2 regions of the Streptococcus sp. 1643 genome follow, and region 1 is predicted to be linked to the other one. Evidence: riboswitches for the same ligand, from Rfam matches in the RefSeq annotation. Region 1 holds a riboswitch; the other holds the start of a gene.
What was found. Region 1 has a riboswitch for thiamine pyrophosphate ahead of thiD (bifunctional hydroxymethylpyrimidine kinase/phosphomethylpyrimidine kinase). Riboswitches for the same ligand answer to the same signal wherever they lie in the genome.
Positions count from the first base shown of each region.

Region 2: linked by a shared signal. The riboswitch ahead of FD735_RS09580 (thiamine-binding protein) and the one ahead of thiD (bifunctional hydroxymethylpyrimidine kinase/phosphomethylpyrimidine kinase) in region 1 are both predicted to bind thiamine pyrophosphate.

Region 1 covers NZ_CP040231.1:1,312,485-1,315,894, forward strand. Annotated here, with positions in the region: gene FD735_RS06935 (heavy metal translocating P-type ATPase) at 1-368, opposite strand, end outside; gene FD735_RS06940 (cupredoxin domain-containing protein) at 378-749, opposite strand; gene FD735_RS06945 (CopY/TcrY family copper transport repressor) at 760-1,155, opposite strand; TPP riboswitch at 1,339-1,437, shown strand; gene thiD (bifunctional hydroxymethylpyrimidine kinase/phosphomethylpyrimidine kinase) at 1,521-2,312, shown strand; gene thiE (thiamine phosphate synthase) at 2,360-2,992, opposite strand; gene FD735_RS06960 (hydroxyethylthiazole kinase) at 2,985-3,410, opposite strand, start outside.
Region 2 covers NZ_CP040231.1:1,850,124-1,853,533, forward strand. Annotated here, with positions in the region: gene FD735_RS09570 (ABC transporter substrate-binding protein) at 1-650, opposite strand, end outside; gene FD735_RS09575 (ABC transporter permease) at 688-1,446, opposite strand; gene FD735_RS09580 (thiamine-binding protein) at 1,409-1,699, opposite strand; TPP riboswitch at 1,772-1,874, opposite strand; gene polA (DNA polymerase I) at 1,978-3,410, opposite strand, start outside.

The DNA of each region.
Region 1 (3,410 bases):
ATCACAAGAGGCAGGGTAAAGATACTGGTAATCCAAAAACGCTGTAGGAGGGATAGAGATTTTCGAGTCTTCTCAACTACGGTGTAGCTTCCCTTTTGCATCTTCATACCACATGAAAATTCATGTTGCCCCAACTCTTGGGGTGTAAAACGAATTGTCTTCTCTTCATCCACGCCGATTGGTTCCAAGATGCCTTCTTCTTCAAACAGAATTTCCTTATAACAGTTTGAAGGAGTTGTACGATGAAAGGTAATTTCAGCGGGAATTCCTTTTTGAAGCTGGATGTGGGCTGGATGGTAGCCTTTGTCTGCCGTGATACGGATTTTTTGAACACCATTTTCAAGACTTGCTTTTACAATTTCAGTCATATCATTCTCCTATTCTACAATCATCTTACCGTGCATCATATTCATGCCACAAGAGAAACCATACTCTCCAGCCTGTTCAGGTGTGATTTCCACTACATACTCTTCACCCATAGGCAAGTCCGCATGCACCCCAAAATCTGGGAAAACAATCTGATCTAGGCAGGGTGAAGGGTCCTTACGGTCAAAGACGATACGGGCTGGCACTGATTTCTTAAGAATAATCAACTCAGGCGTATAGCCCCCTTTGACTTCCACTCGAATCTCTTGGTAGCCCTTTTTTTGCTGGGCCTTTTGTTCAGATTTTTCAGGCTTTTTGAAAAACCAAAACAAGATAAACACGATAAGGGCAATACAAATAATGGTTACAATGCTATTTAACATGACGTCTCCTTTACATACAATTACATTTTACTTCTGTTACAGCGCTTGATTTCTTCTCAGAAATCACAGCTTCCAAGTCTTCCAAGTCAACCTGAGTAAAATCACATTCAGCAATCAAATCAGCCAACAAGTTCTTAATCCTACGAGAACAAACCTTGTCCTTGATATCTTGGACAAGCAAGTCTCGGCTTTGGTCTAGAGTTAAAAGGGCTGAATAAACAAAGGACTTGCCCTCTTTTTTTCTAGTCAAACACTCTTTCTCAACCAAACGAGCCAAAAGGGTCTGAACCGTGGACTTGGACCAGTCAAACCGCTCTGCCAGAACCCTGATCAAATCCGTACTGGTCTGCTCCCCCTGCATCCAAATAATCTTCATAACCTGCCATTCTGCATCTGAAATCTGCATAATCACACCTCCTAAATCTACATTTGTAGATTACAGTTATTAGTATACTCCGAAAATCTACATTTGTCAACTATAATTTTTATTATTTTTTCGAAAAATAGAATTTTAATCATGTAACGAGAGATTTGCAGTCAAATTTTACTATATAAACTATAAAAATATGCTATACTGAAGAAAAAAGAAAACAACCACTAGGGGTGCGTAAAGCTGAGATTAACAACTGTTAGATCCCTTTGACTCAATCTAGGTAATGCTAGCTGATGGAAGTGGAAATGATAATGAGGACTACTTGTCTTCTATTGCTTTCCTCAAACAGACTAGCTTGTTCTTAAGAATACAAACTTCAGTTGGTTGGGAGGTTTTAGATGACTTATTTACCCGTTGCTCTAACCATTGCAGGGACTGACCCTAGTGGCGGTGCTGGCATTATGGCTGATTTAAAGTCATTCCAAGCTAGAGATGTCTATGGAATGGCCGTTGTGACCAGTCTTGTCGCTCAAAATACCAGAGGCGTTCAATTAATCGAGCACGTCTCCAACCAAATGCTGGAAGCTCAATTGGAGAGCGTCTTTTCGGATATCAAGCCTCAGGCTGTAAAAACAGGGATGTTGGCAACTACTGAGATTATGGAGATCATCCAACCCTACCTTAAAAAGCTAGACTGTCCCTATGTGCTTGATCCTGTTATGGTCGCTACGAGTGGGGACACCCTGATTGATTCTAGTGCCAGAGACTACCTAAAGACAAATCTGCTTCCCCTTGCAACCATTATCACTCCGAATCTTCCTGAGGCAGAAGAGATTGTTGGTTTTTCGATTCATGATCCAGAAGACATGCAGCGTGCTGGTCGCCTAATTATAAAAGAATTTGGTCCCCAGTCCGTTGTTATCAAAGGTGGCCATCTGGAAGGTGGTGCCAAGGATTTCCTTTTTACCAAGGATGAACAATTTGTCTGGGAAAGTCCAAGAATTCAAACTTGTCACACCCATGGTACTGGATGTACCTTTGCTGCTGTGATTACGGCTGAACTAGCCAAGGGCAGAAGTCTTTACCAGGCAGTTGATAAGGCCAAGGCCTTTATCACAAAAGCCATCCAAGACGCTCCTCAACTCGGACATGGTTCTGGCCCAGTCAACCATACAACTTTTAAAGATTAAGAAAAAACTCTCTAGTTCCTACTTTAAGGGAATTAGAGAGTTTTTGATTAGGAAATCATGTCATCCAGCTTTGTTAAAAAGGCTTGCGTTTTTGCCTCAATATCTTCTGCCTGCATCAGATCACGTACGACAGCTACTCCAGCTATACCCGTGCCGATAAGTTGGTCAATATTCTCTGACGTCAAGCCTCCGATAGCAACTACTGGAATGGCGACCGTTTGGCAAATTGTTTTCAAGGTTGAAATCAGGGTAATGGGTGCATTTTCTTTGGTCGTAGTCGGGAAAATGGCTCCTGTTCCCAAGTAATCCGCACCCAATGTTTCTGCTTCGAGAGCTCTATTAACTGTTTTAGCAGTGACACCGAGGATTTTTTCGGGACCCAAGACTTTGCGGGCAACCGAAACTGGTAGTTCATCGTCGCCGATATGCAGACCTGCTGCATCGACTGCAAGACAGACATCCAACCGATCATCAATGATCAAGGGCACCTGGTAGGCATCTGTTATTTCCTTGACTTGTTTTGCCAGTTGATAGTATTGATTGGTAGTGAGGTTTTTTTCTCGTAGTTGGATGATGGTAACACCTGAACGGCAGGCCGTTTCGACTTTTTCAAGAAAGTTTTCCAAGGAATCTTGGTAGCGATTGGTTACTAGATACAGTTTAAGTGCTTCTCTATTCATAAAAGTCTCCTTTGATGGCTTCTAGCCAATTTTCGTCTCTTTTTAGGAGAGAGAGTTGATTGAGAACTTGGTAACGAAAATCTTCCAATCCCATTCCTTGGACAAGAATTCTCTCAGCAGAGATATTGAGATAAGAGACCGCTAGACAAGAAGCTTCAAAGGCAGTCTTTCCTTGGCTAAGAAAAACGGCTGTCAAGGCTCCAACCAAGTCTCCTGTCCCTGTTATCCAGTCTAATTCGTCACAGCCATTCCTCAATACAGCAACCTGATTCTCCGAAACGATGAGGTCCTCGGGGCCAGTGACTAAGAATGACATACCAGAATAGGTCTGACACCAGTCTTTCAAAACTTGAAGCAAATCCTCCGTTTCTTGATCTTTAGCACTCGCATCAACTCCAACTCCATGGTGTTTTAAGCC
Region 2 (3,410 bases), 540 kb from region 1:
TAGTCTTTCAAGTACATGAAGTTGGCGTCTACACCTTGCGATTTGGCAAGGATACCATCCCAACCGTAGTAAATCCAAGCAGTGTCAAAAACGCCATTGGCAATTGGTGTGATAGAGTTTGAGTCGTTGTTTGGTACTTTTTCAACCTTCTCAAAGTCTCCGCCTTGTGATTCTACCAAGGTTTTCAACATAGCAAGCTCCGTTGGGTCATTCCAGGTTCCGTATTTCTTCCCAACTAAGTCCTTTGGACTGCTGACATTGTCAGATTTACGTGAGATGATTCCAGATGTATTGTGCTCAACGATAGCGGCAACGGCAGTGATTCCTGCCCCTTTTTCCAATTTCTTAGCCATGTAGTCTTGGAAATAGATAGCAAACGGCGCCTTGCCATTGATAACCAGGTCAGAAGAACTTTCTTCAGGTGGCAATTTCAAATCAACATCCACTCCAGCTTCTTTGAAATAACCTTTTTCCTTGGCAACATAAAGCCCTGTGTGGTTAGTATTTGGCGTCCAGTCTAGGATAAAGTCAATCTTCTTGAGTTCTGCTTCTTTGTTGTCCTTAGAAGCATTTCCTTGACCACAAGCTACCATCACGACAGCTACAAGAGCTGTTACAAGCGTTAAAAACACTTTCCATGTTTTCTTCATTTTCATTTCCTCTTTTCTTTTTTGAAACATTCTTATTCTATGAACGTTTCCATTTAATCACATATTTTTCACTAACATCGACCAATTTCATACCCAAAAGGCTGATAATCGACACCAGAATAATAATGGCAAACATGGTATCATACTGAAACAGTTTCTTGGACTGAATCATGTAGACACCTAGTCCTTCAAAGCCTCCCAACCACTCAGATACCACTGTTGTGATAAAGGCGTAGGAGACACTGACTCTCAGACCTGCATAAAAGTAAGGCAGGCTAACCGGGATTTTAAAATGCCACAGGATTTGCCAAGGTTTGGCCCGCATCAGACTAAACAAGGTCAGCATATCCTTGTCACAATGCCTAAAACCATCCAAAATGCTGACGATGATAGGGAAGGTTGTCGTCAGGATAATCAAGACAATCTTGGGCAAAATTCCATAGCCTAGCCACAAGACCAGGATAGGGGCTATAGCAATGGTCGGAATGGTCTGAACAACCACCATCATAGGGTAGATAAGATCATTGAGCCAAGTCAGACTGTCCATAAGCACCGCCATCATACAGGCAATCAAGACTCCCAAGACTAGACCTAGCAAAGCCACTCTCAAGGTCGCCCAGCTATGGTGCCAGAGAAATTCTCTGTCACGAGCAAAGGCCTGGAGAATTTCAAAAGGAGTTGGCAGGATAAACTTGGGTAAAAGTTTGAATATTCCTGCTAACTGCCAGATTGACAAGACTCCTAGAAAACCCAATAGACTAGTGTGTCGTCTCATCATACTTTTCAAGTTTCTCATCGATGCTTAAAATCTCTCCTACATTTATTTTGACATTGGCAAAGACATTATCTGCCTCCTGCCCTGCCACTTCTAGCGCTTCTTTAAGAATACGCATGAGCTCATCCAACTCCCCTTCCAAGACCGTTTCAAAGGGTGTCACCACCATGGTCACGGACTGAGCTTGCAGATAAGCAATCACTTGATCGATAATAGCAATTCGATCAATCCCCTGTGATAGGGGCAAGACTTGCAAGGCAATGCTTGCTTTCATAAAAACCTCCTCTTCTCAGTTTTTCTTTTTGACAAAAAGAAAAACCTTTGCCATATATGGAAAAGGTGCAGAATTCGGCTAAGTATCGTTCCCTACGCTGGCATTACCCAGATCAGGTGCGGTCGAAGTTTAACACTTCCTCTCAGACTGTACACAGACTCCCATATCTTATATGGACATATAGTAACGCAAATACAAGGAAAAGTCAAGGAAACTGCTTACAGAAAACCATGAAAAAGAGCTTGAAGGCACGCGCTTCAAACTCTATCATAGCTTTCTTATTTAGCCTCGTACCAGGTTGCCCCTTCATTTTCATCTGCGATAAGGGGAACACTGAGTTGGATGGCTTCTTCCATGGTTTGTTTCACTAGTACTTTGACAGCTGCTAGTTCTGATTTCGGAACTTCAAGGACGATTTCATCATGCACTTGCAAGAGCATCTTGGTCTGATAACCACCCTCAACTAGAGCTTTGTCTAGCTGAATCATAGCAATCTTGAGGATATCTGCTGCCGAACCCTGAATAGGGGAGTTAATGGCAGTTCGCTCTGCAAAACCACGAATGTTAAAGTTGCGCGAATTGATATCTGGTAGCTCTCGACGACGTTTGAAGAGGGTCTCTACATATCCCTTATCACGCGCTTCACGCACCACTTCTTCCATATAGTTTTTAATCCCAGGAAAACGCTCAAAGTAGGTATCAATGTAGGCTTTGGCCTTCTTACGACTAATACCAAGATTGTTCGCCAAACCAAAATCTGAAATCCCGTAAACCACTCCAAAGTTGACAGCCTTGGCATTGCGACGGTCGTTTGGCGTCACATCCTCAGGATGTTCAATTTCAAAGACACGCATAGCTGTCGAAGTATGGATATCTGCTCCCTCTTGGAAGGCTTTGATTAAGTGCTCATCCTTAGAGATATGCGCCAAAACTCGCAACTCAATCTGTGAATAGTCCGAACTGAGTAGTACACTATCCTCCCACTCTGGCACAAAAGCCTTACGAATGAGGCGACCTTGTTCCAAACGAACAGGAATATTTTGCAAGTTTGGATCCACACTAGACAAACGCCCTGTCTGAGTCAAATCCTGCACATAGCGCGTGTGAATCTTGCCATCATCTAAAATCCAATCCTGCAAGCCAACCACGTAAGTCGATTGAATCTTAGCAATCTGACGGTAGTCTAGAATTTTCTTAACAATTGGCGCAATAGGAGCCAGACGCTCTAGCACATCCACGGCTGTCGAGTAACCTGTCTTGGTTTTCTTGGTGTATTCTAGAGGAAGGCCCAGTTTTTCAAAGAGAAGTACGCCCAACTGTTTAGGCGAGTTGATATTAAACTCCTCACCAGCCAGTTCATAAATCTCCTGAGTTAGCTTTTCAATGACAAGCTCATTTTCAGCCTGCATCTCAAGCAAGGTCTCTTTCTTGACTGTAATCCCAGCAATTTCCATCTTGGCAAGGACAAAAGCCAGAGGTTGCTCCATGTCATAGAGAAGGTCTAACTGCCCATGTTCACCGAGTTTTTCAAGTAAAACAGGCTCGGTTTCAACTAATACAGCAACCTTGCGAGCTAGGTGTTCCAAGAATTTCTCTCTCTCAGGGATAGCTTTCTTGACCCCCTTACCGTAGAAAATCTCATCATCAGCCAAATAAGTTTGGCCATAGAGATTCGCAATGGTTGAAATTTCATTGTTCTCGACAGTAGAGA